DNA from 4 places in the Thalassotalea ponticola genome. Region 3 is predicted to be linked to each of the others. Evidence: predicted binding sites of a transcription regulator. Region 3 holds the regulator's gene; each other region holds the start of a gene.

Region 1 (3,603 bases), 990 kb from region 3:
ACCACCAAGCTTATCAAGGCGATGCAAGATCAAAACAAACAGTTTGAGCTAATGACTTACCCAGGCAGTAAACACAGCATGCGCGGTAAAAAAGTTAAAACGCACTTAAACCACGCTATCGTTAACTTTTTTGATCGTCGATTAAAATAACCCAGAACATTGCCAACAATAAAAAAGCGCGACACCTAATGTCGCGCTTTTGCTATCTGTACTCGAGAGTCTCAGGGTTTTGTCTCACTGGGCTATGGCGCCAACTCGGCAAGAATGGTATTGAGCCAACGCTCTTCATCAATAAATTGCCAACTCCACGCTTTGTACTTCTCGCCTAGTCCACTGGCAATGATCTCATCCTTGCTTTTCCCCGACTTTAACGCCGCATCTACCGACGCGATCGAATACTCTATCATCTCAATGACTTGTTGAACGCCCTGCTTGTTACTCAATTCACCGTGGCCAGGAATGATCACCACATCATCGGGATAGGTATTAATAATAGACTTAATATTGGCGAGGTAGCCTTTAACACTGCCTCCCCCGTTTAAATCGATAAACGGGAATCGCCCTTGAAAGAACAAGTCGCCCATGTGCAATACATTCGCTTGCTTGAAGTAAACAACCGAATCGCCATCGGTATGGCCCTTAGGTAAATGCGATAAACTAACCTGCTCGTCACCGATATAAATAGTTACCCCATCATTGTAAGTAACCACGGGTAAATCCGCTGCACTTTGCTTATCATTGGCAGCGACGCGTTTGCGCACATTGTGGTGAGCAAATATCGGTGCTGATTTACCAAAATGAGCGTTTGCTCCGGTGTGATCACCGTGATAGTGAGTGTTGACCACATACTTTATTGGCACGTCTTTAATGTCTTTCATCGCCGCTTCAATCTTATCGGCCAGTGGCGCGAATTGGTCATCAACGAGAACAAAGCCATCGTCGGTTGCCAGCAGGCCAATATTACCGCCCATGCCCTGTAACATATAAACATTGTCAGCCACTTTGTTGGTGCTAATTTCAACTTGGTCAAAATCGGTGGCACTGTGTGCACTGACGCTAAGCAACGAACAGCACAATGCTATTAATGATAGTTTTTTCATTAACTTACTCCCCTATAATATGAATCATTAAATATGACGGGTTGTTACAAAAAGATCAAAGTCTGTCGGATATTTTAACGCTGACTAAAACGATGGTAGCTTCAACTTAAGGGACAAGTCTGCGCAAGGTGGCTATTGTACAAGGTTTGCAAAGCAAGTGATTAGCTTAAGTCTAAACTCAGCTGTGGTTTGGTGTCGGTTGCTCTATCAACAGACTTGAACATCACATGTAACCCCAACAACCGCACCTTTTTTCCCGATCCTCGTGCCAATGCCCGTTCAAGTTGCTCAGCGAGCATCGCTTTATCTAAGACATGAGTGGTGTTTTCCACAGTCGTTTGACTGAAATCATTAAACTTTACTTTAACTCCCTGAGATTTTATTTGTCTGTGCGTCACCCTTGACAGCCGCTGTTCAAATTTAGGTATGAGCTGATTAACGGCGCTTAAACACTCGCTCAAGCCACTGATGTCATCCATTAATGTAGTTTCTAGGGCCAGAGACTTGCGCTCTCTCGATGGTTGTACAGGCGACTCATCTATGCCATGCGCCCGCTGATACAAGCTCATACCAAACTTGCCAAATAAGCGGGTTAGCTGTTTCACTTCACACGCCCGAACGTCAGCGCAGGTCTGCAGGCCATGACGCTGTAGCTTGGTTAACGTTTTTGGGCCGACACCGGGAATTTTTGCCAATGGAAGCTGCTCAACAAATTGGCTTACGTCTGCTGGCGCGATAACATACTGACCGTTGGGTTTGTTTTCATCCGAGGCAATTTTGGCTAAAAACTTGTTTGTCGCAATGCCCGCAGAGGCGGTCAACGATAACTCGTTTTGGATATCTCTGCGAATTTGCTGGGCGATCAAGGTTGCGCTACCGCCACATTGTTGGCTATCGGTGACATCGAGATACGCCTCGTCTAACGACAGCGGTTCGACAAGCTCGGTATAACGATAAAAGATCGAGCGCAATTGCTCTGATACCTGTTGATAAACAGACATTCGAGAGGCAACTAAGGTTAAATGCGGGCACAATTGTAGAGCTCGCTTAACCGACATAGCGGAGCGCACGCCGTATTCGCGCGCGATATAATTGCACGTAGAAACGACACTGCGTTCACTGCGACCGGCAATTGCAATGGGAATATTTCGCAAGCTTTCATCATCACGAGCCTCAACGGCGGCAAAAAAGCAATCCATATCGATGTGAATTATTTTACGCATGGTAGCTACCCAACAACGCAACCTCAAAAAAAAACAACTGTACGAGTGTACAGTATAATAAAGTTAATCTTGTCAATGCAAGTGAGTTAATTCACTTGTTGAGATTAAGATAATTTGTGACTATCTGTGCGCTTTCACATACAATAAAACTATAAGCAGTTATGCGATACCAATATGCCTCAATGCGACTCAACCTTGTCGATCGCACCACAGGCACCAATCAAGGCTAAACACTGAACATGTATCATTACTTTAAGTTGCTCACCAAAAGACGCCGAAGTCAGTTCTTCAATGAATTCAGTGTTAGCTATGATATTGCACCAATTAAACAGCAGAAAATAGATGCCTTTCGCCAGTTTTACGATTTAGCTGATGACCAACAGCTACCGGCGAGCTACGCCTTTATTGCCGGCTTTGAAGCCATGTTGAACACACTTAGTCACCAACATTTTGCGTTTGCACCACTGGGGTTAATTCATCTGAGTGCCGAGTTTAAGCAGTTCGCGCCCATCGATTATCAGCGACCGTTTAGCGTGGACATTAAAGTAAAGCAAAACCGCCGCCATCCGCTTGGCAAGTTAGTACAGCTGGAATCTAAATTTTTTCAAGATCACCACTTGTGCCTCATTAACACCAATTGCATGTTAAAAAAACTCACATCTGCGAGCACAGACAGCAGAGTAAAAGGCCAACAAACGTTTAGTGGCACAACTGACACTTGCGTTAACGCAGATACCGCGCGTGCTTACGCAAAAGTCAGTTACGACTACAATCCCATTCACATCAGTAAGCACTTAGCTAAGCTATTTGGTTTACCCGGTGCGATTATGCACGGCATGTATTTTGCGCACTGGTTATTGATCCGCGAAAACATACACCAACAACGGGTTAAGTTTGAATTTAAGAAGCCGTGCTTGTTGCCCACCGAAGTGGGTATCGCTCAACGTGATAACCACTATCACATATTCTCCGGTAGTGACGACTTACACCTGGTGATGAAAACATTTGATAGCGCCGCTCAAGAGGCGTAAATACCCTCAACAGAAACAAGGGTGTCGTTTTCAATCTACAGTGTTACAATCTAGCCAAGCGTTTTAGCTCGGCCTGAGAACACGTAGCGCACACCGCTTGGAAAGTCTGTTGCCGTCAAATTCCGATGCCGTAATCGTGCTAAACTCGCTTGTATATTGATTTGCTTTAAACACTGAGGAAATACTATGAAGTTTATTCGCACCTTAATTATTGCTGCAGCCAGTGCAGTCCTCGTTGCGTGTGGTGGT
Region 2 (3,603 bases), 890 kb from region 3:
GGTGTTTTTTTATTGTGATCTCGTGCACTTGTCCAGTCAGATTGTTTTTAATATTTCCTTAAAACAAGATTTGGCAAATATGCCACAGATTTGCGCTGACAAAGTGAGATTGATTGGCGATGATTAACGCGAGTTTGGTCTGTGTCAATTGATGACAATACGCATGGTTAATTCACATGGTACACTCGCCCCATTAACAAACACAAATAAAAAAGGCCGCTGATGCGGCCTTTGGTTATTTCTTATAGCTAAACGCTAAGTTATTCAGATTCTTCTTCTAGAGCTTCTTCTACCGGCGTCGCTGGTGTTAGTAGTAATGCGCGCAATTTAGTATCTAAATCTTTAGCCATGGCTGGATTTTCTTTTAAGAAGTTACAGGCATTGGCTTTACCTTGACCGATACGCTCACCGTTACAGCTGTACCATGCACCGGCTTTTTCAACTAGCTTGTGTTGTACACCTAAATCGATAAGCTCACCGATGTTGTTGATACCTTCACCGTACATGATTTGGAATTCAGCTTGTTTAAACGGTGGAGCAATTTTGTTCTTAACCACTTTAACGCGAGTTTCGTTACCAGTGATTGCATCACCTTCTTTCACCGCACCTGTACGACGAATATCTAGACGTACTGACGCGTAGAATTTCAATGCATTACCACCAGTTGTGGTTTCTGGATTACCAAACATCACACCAATTTTCATACGAATCTGGTTGATAAAAATCATCATCGTATTTGATTGCTTAAGGTTACCGGTAAGTTTGCGCATAGCTTGCGACAACATACGCGCTTGTAGACCCATGTGGCTATCGCCCATGTCACCTTCAATTTCAGCTTTCGGTGTTAACGCTGCTACCGAGTCAACCACGATAACGTCAACGGCACCTGAGCGCGTTAGCATGTCGCAAATTTCTAATGCTTGCTCACCGGTATCTGGCTGAGATACCAACAAGTCGTCAATGTTCACACCTAACTTTTCAGCGTAAATTGGGTCTAAGGCATGCTCGGCGTCTACGAACGCACACACTTTGCCGTTGCGTTGGGCTTCGGCAATAACTTCAAGGGTTAACGTTGTTTTACCACTTGACTCTGGACCGTAAATTTCGATGATGCGTCCCATCGGTAAACCGCCTGCGCCAAGCGCAACGTCTAACGACAATGAACCGGTAGAAATTGTTTCAACATCCATGCTGCGGTTCTCACCTAATTTCATGATTGAACCTTTTCCGAATTGACGTTCAATTTGGCCTAATGCCGCGGCTAACGCCTTTTCTTTATTCGCATCCATTGTGGTCTCCAGTGAATTTTTTTATAACTTATCCAGTAATTAATGAACAGTATACTGTATAATCGTACAGTATCAATACCTTTTGCTAAAAAATTTAAACAAAAAACATAACACTTTGAAAATAAACAACTTTTAATGAGTTGACCTGTAGTTACCACCATATTTAAGCTGGTCAACAAGCGAATTTAGCTTTGTTTATACAGTGGTTTTATTGCAAGGTGTAATTAACTCTACAACCATTACATTGAATGCAACAACCGCCTTTCAATGTTAGCGCTAATTGCTGTTCGCTATTGATTCACAATAATCTACATAAACAAGGATTATTGGCAAAACGTCTTTGCGCTTTTGCGCGGATTATTTTAACATCTTTACAGAACACATTTCATCAGATATTTCACGGTTCAATACTGCAGAAAAAGCGCCTTTATTGACCTTGATTTTTTTTCGTCAAACAGATCAACTTAAGTAAATCCATGACAAACCATCTTTCTGACAACGCCAATCACACGCCTATGATGCGGCAATATTTAACCATAAAATCGGAGTTTCCAAATATACTGCTGTTTTATCGCATGGGTGATTTTTACGAGTTATTCTATGACGATGCGAAAAAAGCCGCTGATTTACTTGATATATCCCTAACCGCACGTGGAAAGTCGGGCGGTAACGCAATCCCTATGGCGGGAGTACCCTACCACGCCGTTGAAAATTATTTGGCTAAGTTAGTGCAACTTGGCGAGTCTGTAGCCATTTGTGAGCAAATTGGCGATCCTGCGACAAGTAAAGGTCCCGTAGAGCGAAAGGTGGTTCGCATTGTTACTCCTGGTACCCTATCTGATGAAGCGCTACTGCAAGACAAGCAGGACAATTTATTGGTATCGGTGTTTGAAAAATCGAATCAAGGGTTTGGCATCGCCTATCTCGATATGAGCTCTGGCCGTTTTGTTATTTGCCAACCCAAAACCCGTGAGCAGTTGCAAGCCGAGTTACAACGTCTCAATCCAGCGGAGTTGCTTTACCCCGAGTCCTTTGCCGCTATCGACCTTATCAATGATTTAAAAGGCACACGTCGCAGACCTGATTGGGAATACGACTTAGCAACAGCAAACAAACTACTCAACGAGCAGTTTAAAACCAAACAGCTATCTGGGTTTGGTGTCGCCGATTATCCCTTGGGGCTCAGTGCCGCTGGCTGTTTATTGCAGTACGTCAAGGACACTCAACGCGGTGCTTTGCCACATATTAGATCGATCAAGGCTCAAGCCTATTCAAGCGGCGTTATTTTAGATGCAGCAACCCGTAAAAATCTCGAATTGACAACAAATCTCGCCGGAGGCTATGACAATACTTTAGCATCTGTGCTCGATAAAACCGCTTCCGCTATGGGCTCGCGCTTACTGAAGCGCTGGTTGCATTTTCCACTGCGCGATGTCGCCCTACTTGAACAACGCCAAGATGCAATCGCCGATATTCTGCAGCAAGATTTACAGCAGGATGTGTATGAGGTGATCAAAAGCATTGGCGACATTGAGCGCATAGTCGCGCGTATTGCGCTGCGCAGCGCACGCCCAAGAGATTTTGCCCGGTTGCGCAATGCGTTAACGCGACTGCCTGAATTACATCAGCTCTCGGCACTTTGCCAAGCACCGCTAATGCAGCAATTGGCCGAAGACGTAGCGCCGATAGAATATTTACAACAACTACTGGATAATGCCATTGTTGAGAATCCACCAGTTCTCATCCGCGACGGCGGTGTTATTGCACCTGGCTACAATAGTGAATTAGACGAACTTCGGTCACTTAGCCAAGGCGCCACAGATTTTCTCCAGCAATTGGAAGCCCGCGAACGAGAAAGCAGCGGTATTCAAACGTTAAAAGTTGGCTTCAACAAGGTACACGGCTTTTATATTGAAATCAGCCGCGCCCAGTCTCAGGATGTTCCCGAGCATTATATTCGCCGGCAAACGCTGAAAAATAATGAGCGCTTTGTTACCCACGAATTAAAACAACACGAGGAAAAAGTGCTCTCGGCACAAAGTCGTTTTTTGGCCCTTGAAAAACGCCTCTACGAGCAGTTGTTTGATTTATTTGAACAGTACATAGAACAATTACAGCACTGTGCTGAAGCAGTCGCTAGCTTAGATGTGCTCAACACCTTTGCCGAACGGGCTGAAACACTCAACTATCAACGTCCCAAGTTAACCGACCAACCGGGTATACACATCAGTGCCGGCCGTCACCCAGTAGTTGAACAAGTGACAGATGATGCTTTTATCGCCAATCCGGTTGAACTTAACAACCAACGGCGCAT
Region 3 (3,603 bases):
TCACCCTTGGGCGCGCCTTCACCTTCGCGATTGTCAAACTGTTCTCTCGGAGTGGCTAACACACTGTAAAACTCGATGCCTTGATCAAAGTATTTATAATGCCACTTCCATTGTGAACCGGTGACTTGAATGGTGATATCGGAATTTGAGTTATCTTCCATGGCGATCAGCGTTTTGGTTGCTGGCCATGCCATGGCAATAAGAATAAAAACAGGAATGGCCGTCCACAGTATCTCTACTTTCGTGCTTTCATGAAAATCAGCTGGCTTAGATCCCTTTGATTTACGGTGGAAAAGCATTGACCAAAACATGGCCCCAAATACGACAATACCGATGGCGGTACAGATCCACATGACCATCATATGCAAGTCATAGACATTTTGGCTGACATCCGTCACACCTTTAGTCATATTGAATTGCGACTCAGCATGAACTGAACTGACAAACATACTTGTCAACAACAGCCAACTCAGGTTGCGTCTTTTCACTCGACATCTCCTCTGCTTATTAAGCCAAAGAAAATACAGAAAGAAGGACAAGATACATCTTAATTCGATGTCGCAAATTTCCGTAAATTTTATTTTTATAGTGCGGTTGAAATTTCACCGCTGTTATTTACGTACAGCAAATCTACGTTGGGTTTTGATGTGGTAGATATTGCGCGTGTTATTGTTGTTATGTGTTGCGCTTTTTCGTTATTACGCGATACAAATGCCAATAACTGATTAATACGTATACTAGAATTACTCAATTTTTATACGAGGTAAAGCTGTTTGTGTAAAAAATGATAGAATTTTTGGATATTTAGTAATGACTACGTGTAGAGCAAATACTCTTTATTTTTTATGGATTTACGATTTTTTCGTCGGAGGGAAAAATGTTTCACACTAAAGGTGTCGGTGTAAAGGGATAGTGTTCTGCGGGACAAATAAAAAAGCGCCTTCAACAAAAGGCGCTTGATTGTTCGATTGTAAAAGGTGAGTTTCTATTGGTAGATAATAGAACTGCAGTTAGCAGTTAGCAGTTAGCAGTTAGCAGTTAGCAGTGAGACTACCGCTATTACATCCAGTCGGCGTTGCGAATAACACCTACTGCGATACCTTCAACATTAAAAGGCGTTGCGGCTAAATCAACGACAATCGGTTCAAAGTCTTTATTTTCGGCGTGTAAGTACACCACATTACCTTCTCGTTTAAAACGCTTTACGGTAACGTCATCTTCCACACGAGCAACAATAACTTGGCCATTGTGGATATCAGTTGTTTGATGCACGGCAAGTAAATCACCATCCATAATACCAATATCTTTCATACTCTCGCCGTTAACGCGCAGTAAGTAATCGGCGGCTGGATGAAATAGGTTGCCATCAATTTTGTATCTATCTTCAATGTGCTCTTGTGCCAAAATGGGTTCACCGGCAGCGACGCGACCAATAAGTGGTAGGCCGTCGTCGTCGATGTGCTCTTCTGCGAGTTTGATACCGCGTGACGTGCCTGGCAGCATTTCAATAAAGCCTTTCTTGGCTAGTGCTTTTAAATGTTCTTCGGCGGCGTTGGCAGATTTAAAGCCAAAAAAGTTAGCAATTTCAGCACGTGTCGGTGGCATACCGGTGGCGTTTATTGTTTCTTTGATTAAATCAAATATTTGTTGTTGTCTGGCAGTTAGTGCTCGCATGTTAATTTGGCCTGTTTATTCGTACAGTTACTGTTAGTATATACAGCTTGTGGATTATCGCAACAGCAAATTAAAAATAAGGTATGTGTGTGTGCAATCCAGTTTATTTCTAAAATAATCCAAGCAAAATAAACTGAGCAAATACTTTAATGCGGGTTAACTTCAGTGAACTGTCATGTTTTTGCTGGAAAATGATCGAAAATGAGGTGATAAGATCAAAAAATGAGCCTATCTAAGGTCTTTGTGATTTGAATGCCAATCTTTTGTATTTAACCAGTTATTGGTCCATATAAGCATCTTGTGACGTTGACTTAATTTGTATAAGTCTCGACTTGAACTGTCAGACGTGAATAATAGGTCTTAACCAAATCTGACAATCACACTAATCGTAGATCTGCTAATAGGCTATGACCGCTTTGTGCCATTTTCTGCCCGTTAGCAATTGCTAATATACGCTGGTTTCGAGGTAATAACACCTCAATAAGTGGCGCAAAATAGTTGGCTAAAATAAGCGAGGCACGAGCGCAGCCAACTGTTTTGCGTCCATGACTTTATTGCCTTGTTATGGGGATCTGCGCAACTTAAAAAGCTTAAATAAAAAGGCTAAACCAAAACAAATTAAACAAAGGGTTATAAAGCGATCAAAATTTGCTATATGAGTATTGTCAATATTCTCAGGAGATGAAAAAGCGCCTAAGAAATATAAGCCGATTGTCCATCCGACCAAAATCGGGCTGAATTTGTCAAACGCAAAATGAAAAGCATTCTTGACGTCCTCTAACACTCTTTTGATCCTCATAACAGTTGCAATAAGTGGAAATATCCATGAAACACGGAATTATTCCACGTTTTATTAAATGATAATTATCGGTATTACTAAACCGACCGTTGATCGCTCTTTACTGCCTGTTAGCCTAAAGGCTTTTCGCATTTGTGGCAATTGTTCTCAGGCCACCGAATGTTAAACGCACTTAAACCTCGGAATACCTGACCAGCACCGCAATTTGGGCATCGTAGATTCAAAGCGAACCAAATAACATATATTCCAAAACCCAATGCAGCTAAGAAGTGCCAAGTAATAAAACTCACATCATTTGGCGTATCTAAATATTTGTGAATGGCAGTCAACAACACTTGAATAGCCAGCATCCGGATTAATTTTTTCTTATTGTTATTCATCGTATTAATAAGGTCTGCTTATCGCTCAAAGCGGTAGTTGCCTCCGCCACTTCGCTTCATACTAACCTAACCGACCGCCAAGTCAAATATTCACTTTTATGAATAAAAATTCGAGGACTAAGCCTCGAATTTGTTGGTCGCCCCACTTAAGGTTAATGCCTTGTGAAGAAGGCGGTTTTCATTTATTCATATTAACGTCCTAGTAAGAATATTGAGCCTAACTAAAATATAATTCTAAGCACAACAATGTACGTAGCTCGACTCTGCAGTCTTAGCTCAGCCTAAAATCAATTTGTACACTATGGCACTTGCTTAATGCTGGCGAGCCACTTTTAGTCATAGGGATATATTCCCACTGTGAAAGAGCCTGTTTTGCAGCGTCTATAAAAGTATCTGAAGGAAATGACGATATTGGTTCAATATTTATTGGCTTGCCTTGTTCAGATATATCAAAATTAAATTGAACATACCCTTCAACTTTATCTCTTGCCGCTTGAATTGGGTACTTAGGAGCTACTCTATTGATAGAGTTCTTATAAGAATTATATTCGAGCCTGTCGGAGTCATTGGACTCAAAGCCTTCACATTTGCTATTAAAACTTAAAGTTTCATTGTTTGTTGAAGCACAACCTAACAAAAAACACATCACTGTTATATTGGTTATTAATAGCTGATTCAAAGTAATTTCCCTGTTAAGTAACTATTTATTTTAAATTTTTCAGTTACGTTTAGATTGCTAACACTTGAATA
Region 4 (3,603 bases), 1.4 Mb from region 3:
CGTCAACCAGAATTCACTCAAATCGATATCGAAACCTCGTTCATGACGGCAGAGCAGGTTCAAGATGTTACCGAAACCATGATCCGAGAACTGTTCCAAGAGTTGTTAAATGTCGATTTAGGCAAGTTCCCGCACATGAGTTATCACGAAGCGATGACTCGTTTTGGTTCGGACAAGCCTGACCTGCGCAACCCACTTGAAATTGTTGACGTAGCCGACATTTTAAAAGATGTTGAGTTTAAAGTATTCAACGGCCCTGCAAACGATCCCAAAGGTCGCGTCGCGGTGATTTGTGTACCGGGCGCTGCCGATAAACTATCGCGCAAAAACATCGACGAATACGGCAAATTTGTCGGCATTTACGGCGCCAAAGGCTTGGCGTGGCTGAAAGTCAACGATATCGACGCGGGTATGGACGGTATTCAGTCGCCAATCTTAAAATTTTTACCCGAAGCGGCTGTCAGCGAATTACTAACTCGCACTAACGCGAGTTCAGGCGACATCATCTTCTTCGGTGCTGATAACTACACTGTGGTGACTGAAGCGCTAGGTGCTTTGCGTCTTAAACTGGGTGAAGATCTTGGCATGGTGAGTGATGAATGGAAACCACTATGGGTTGTTGACTTCCCAATGTTTGAAGAAGTCGATGGTCACTTACACGCACTGCACCATCCGTTCACGGCACCGACAAATATGAGTGCAGAGCAGTTGCGTGCCAACCCGACAACCGCTTTGTCAAATGCGTATGACATGGTATTAAACGGTGTTGAGTTAGGTGGTGGTTCGGTGCGTATCCACGACCAAGAAATGCAGGCAACGGTATTCAATATTTTGGGTATCAGCGATGATGAAGCGAAAGAAAAGTTCGGTTTCTTACTTGAAGCATTGCGCTACGGTACACCGCCGCATGCCGGTTTGGCGTTTGGTTTAGATCGCTTGGTGATGCTAATGACCGGTGCTACATCAATTCGCGATGTTATGGCATTCCCAAAAACAACTACCGCAGCGTGTCCGCTAACCAATGCACCAGGACAAGCCAATCCTGAGCAGTTGGTTGAGTTGGGTATTGCAAAAATTAGCAAAGACAGCGAGTAACGCCGTCAATTCACGCCAGTGAGTTAATCGCAATGGACAAAAAAATCCCGTTAAGGTATTGCTTAACGGGATTTTTTATTGCGTACTTACACCTTGCAATCGCGTTGCGTTAGGGCCATTTTTATCGTTTGTCTGTTTTCTCTGGCATTGTGCGTGTAGCGAGGTAAAATGACTGTCATTATGCTATGACCAACAACATGTTAATAACGACTTTTATATGAGTATTATTCTTGGCATCGACCCTGGCTCGCGATTAACCGGATACGGTGTAATTCATGTGCAAGGCCGAAAATTTCAATATTTAGGTAGCGGCTGCATTAAAACGCTAACGGCGGGCGATAATATGGCTCAGCGACTGCAAATTATTTTCGCTGGGGTAAGCGAGCTAGTGACTCAGTTTAAACCCGACATGTTTGCCATTGAACAGGTGTTTATGGGGCTGAATCCTTCTGGCGCACTCAAGCTTGGCCAAGCCAGAGGCGCGGCGATGGTTGCCGCCACCAATCTCAACCTCGATGTCGCAGAGTATTCAGCTCGACAAATAAAACAAGCCGTTGTCGGTACGGGAGCGGCGAGTAAAGAGCAAGTTCAACACATGGTGACGTCATTGTTAAAGCTACCGTCGGTACCCCAGGCCGACGCCGCTGACGCGTTGGCCGTTGCCATTTGTCATGCCCACAGTTATGAATCGCTGATTAAAATGGCCGGTCATGCGAAAAAGACGGTGCGTGGCCGTTTGCGTTAACCAGTTAAGGTCGTCAATTGAGTGAGCAAATCGCGCCAGTAACCAAGTTTTAGTTTACTATATATTTATACAGTGTTAAGGTTGTGGTAATTCGATTTACAACATGAAACAGGGTAGACCGTGATAGGAAGATTACGAGGCATACTGGTTGAGAAACACGCGCCAGAGATTGTCCTAGAGTGCGCTGGTGTGGGATATGAAGTTACCTTACCAATGACCAGTTTTTATCATTTGCCACAGTTAAATCAAGAGACCACTATATACACCCATTTTGTGGTACGCGAAGATGCACAATTACTGTATGGTTTCGCCAATCAAACCGAGCGGAAATTATTTCGCTTACTCATAAAAGTAAATGGCGTCGGCCCCAAATTAGCTTTGGCTATTTTATCAAATATGTCGGCTAATCAGTTTGTTAACTGCGTAACACTCGACGACGTAAGCACTATTGTAAAAATTCCCGGAGTGGGTAAGAAAACCGCTGAACGCTTACTTATTGAAATGCGCGATAAGCTCAAAGACTGGGGCCTTGATATTGATACCCCAGTTAGCGATAGCCTTGTGCTTGAGCAGCATGGCGATGATGTATTGATAACTCCTGCAGTTGATGCCAAAGGCGATGCGATAACCGCACTTGTGTCGTTAGGGTACAAACAAGCGCAGGCTGATAAAGCGGTTAAAGCAGTATTAAAACCAGAAATGAGCTCTGAAGAGTTAATCAGAGATGCGCTAAAGTCTATGCTTTAAGCACGCGTTTCGCTGGTACGGTAAAACACATTAGGTAAGTTAACATTATGATTGAAGCGGATCGTTTAATTCAGCCGACATTAAGTAGAGAAGAAGAAACCATCGATCGGGCGATACGCCCCAAGTTACTCGACGACTACACTGGTCAAGATCACGTAAAAGAGCAGATGGAAATCTTTATTCAAGCGGCTAAAAAACGCGATGAACCACTTGATCATTTATTGATATTTGGTCCTCCTGGTCTTGGTAAGACGACGCTGGCTAACATCGTGGCCAACGAAATGGGGGTAAATATCCGCACTACGTCAGGCCCAGTATTAGAAAAAGCGGGCGATCTAGCCGCGCTACTCACCAATCTCGAAGAGAACGATGTTTTGTTTATTGATGAGATCCATCGTTTGAGTCCAATGGTTGAAGAAATCCTCTATCCAGCAATGGAAGATTACCAGTTAGATATTATGATTGGCGAGGGCCCTGCTGCGCGCTCGATAAAACTCGATTTACCGCCATTTACTCTGATTGGTGCAACGACTCGTGCGGGGGCATTAACCTCACCTCTTCGCGATAGATTTGGCATTGTGCAACGCTTAGAGTTTTATAAGGTAGCTGATTTAAAAGATATTATTTCTCGCAGTGCGCACTTTCTGAACGTTGATATGAATGACGCAGGGGCGTTAGAAGTGGCCAAGCGATCGCGTGGGACACCGCGTATTGCCAACCGATTATTGCGCCGTGTTAGAGATTACGCTGAAGTAAAAGCCAATGGCGTGGCGAGTCAGGAGGTGGCGGCAAAAGCGCTTAATATGCTGGAAGTTGATGCCGAAGGCTTTGACTTAATGGACAGAAAACTACTGCAGGCCATATTAGAGAAATTTGACGGTGGTCCGGTTGGCCTCGATAACATCGCCGCCGCGATTGGTGAAGAGCGCGAAACCATTGAAGATGTAATTGAGCCATTTTTAATTCAACAAGGCTTTTTACAGCGTACGCCACGCGGTCGCATTGTGACCAGTAAA

What was found. The regulator LexA, encoded in region 3, represses DNA repair genes until DNA is damaged. The targets are predictions, from matches to a motif close to TACTGTATNNNNATACAGTA.
Region 1: a site for LexA is predicted at 2,359-2,378, ahead of dinB (DNA polymerase IV). Genes of this name have one in related genera too.
Region 2: a site for LexA is predicted at 1,342-1,361, ahead of recA (recombinase RecA). Genes of this name have one in related genera too.
Region 4: a site for LexA is predicted at 1,896-1,915, ahead of ruvA (Holliday junction branch migration protein RuvA). Genes of this name have one in related genera too.

Annotation. Positions count from the first base shown of each region.
Region 1 covers NZ_CP166871.1:2,668,659-2,672,261, forward strand. Annotated here, with positions in the region: gene ACAY30_RS11625 (S9 family peptidase) at 1-150, shown strand, start outside; gene ACAY30_RS11630 (MBL fold metallo-hydrolase) at 243-1,100, opposite strand; gene dinB (DNA polymerase IV) at 1,262-2,323, opposite strand; gene ACAY30_RS11640 (MaoC/PaaZ C-terminal domain-containing protein) at 2,563-3,354, shown strand; gene ACAY30_RS11645 (hypothetical protein) at 3,541-3,603, shown strand, end outside.
Region 2 covers NZ_CP166871.1:2,771,658-2,775,260, forward strand. Annotated here, with positions in the region: gene recA (recombinase RecA) at 261-1,289, opposite strand; gene mutS (DNA mismatch repair protein MutS) at 1,766-3,603, shown strand, end outside.
Region 3 covers NZ_CP166871.1:309,669-313,271, forward strand. Annotated here, with positions in the region: gene coxB (cytochrome c oxidase subunit II) at 1-449, opposite strand, end outside; gene lexA (transcriptional repressor LexA) at 1,060-1,674, opposite strand; gene ACAY30_RS01405 (energy transducer TonB) at 3,125-3,532, opposite strand.
Region 4 covers NZ_CP166871.1:2,260,535-2,264,137, reverse strand. Annotated here, with positions in the region: gene aspS (aspartate--tRNA ligase) at 1-1,095, shown strand, start outside; gene ruvC (crossover junction endodeoxyribonuclease RuvC) at 1,313-1,840, shown strand; gene ruvA (Holliday junction branch migration protein RuvA) at 1,961-2,587, shown strand; gene ruvB (Holliday junction branch migration DNA helicase RuvB) at 2,635-3,603, shown strand, end outside.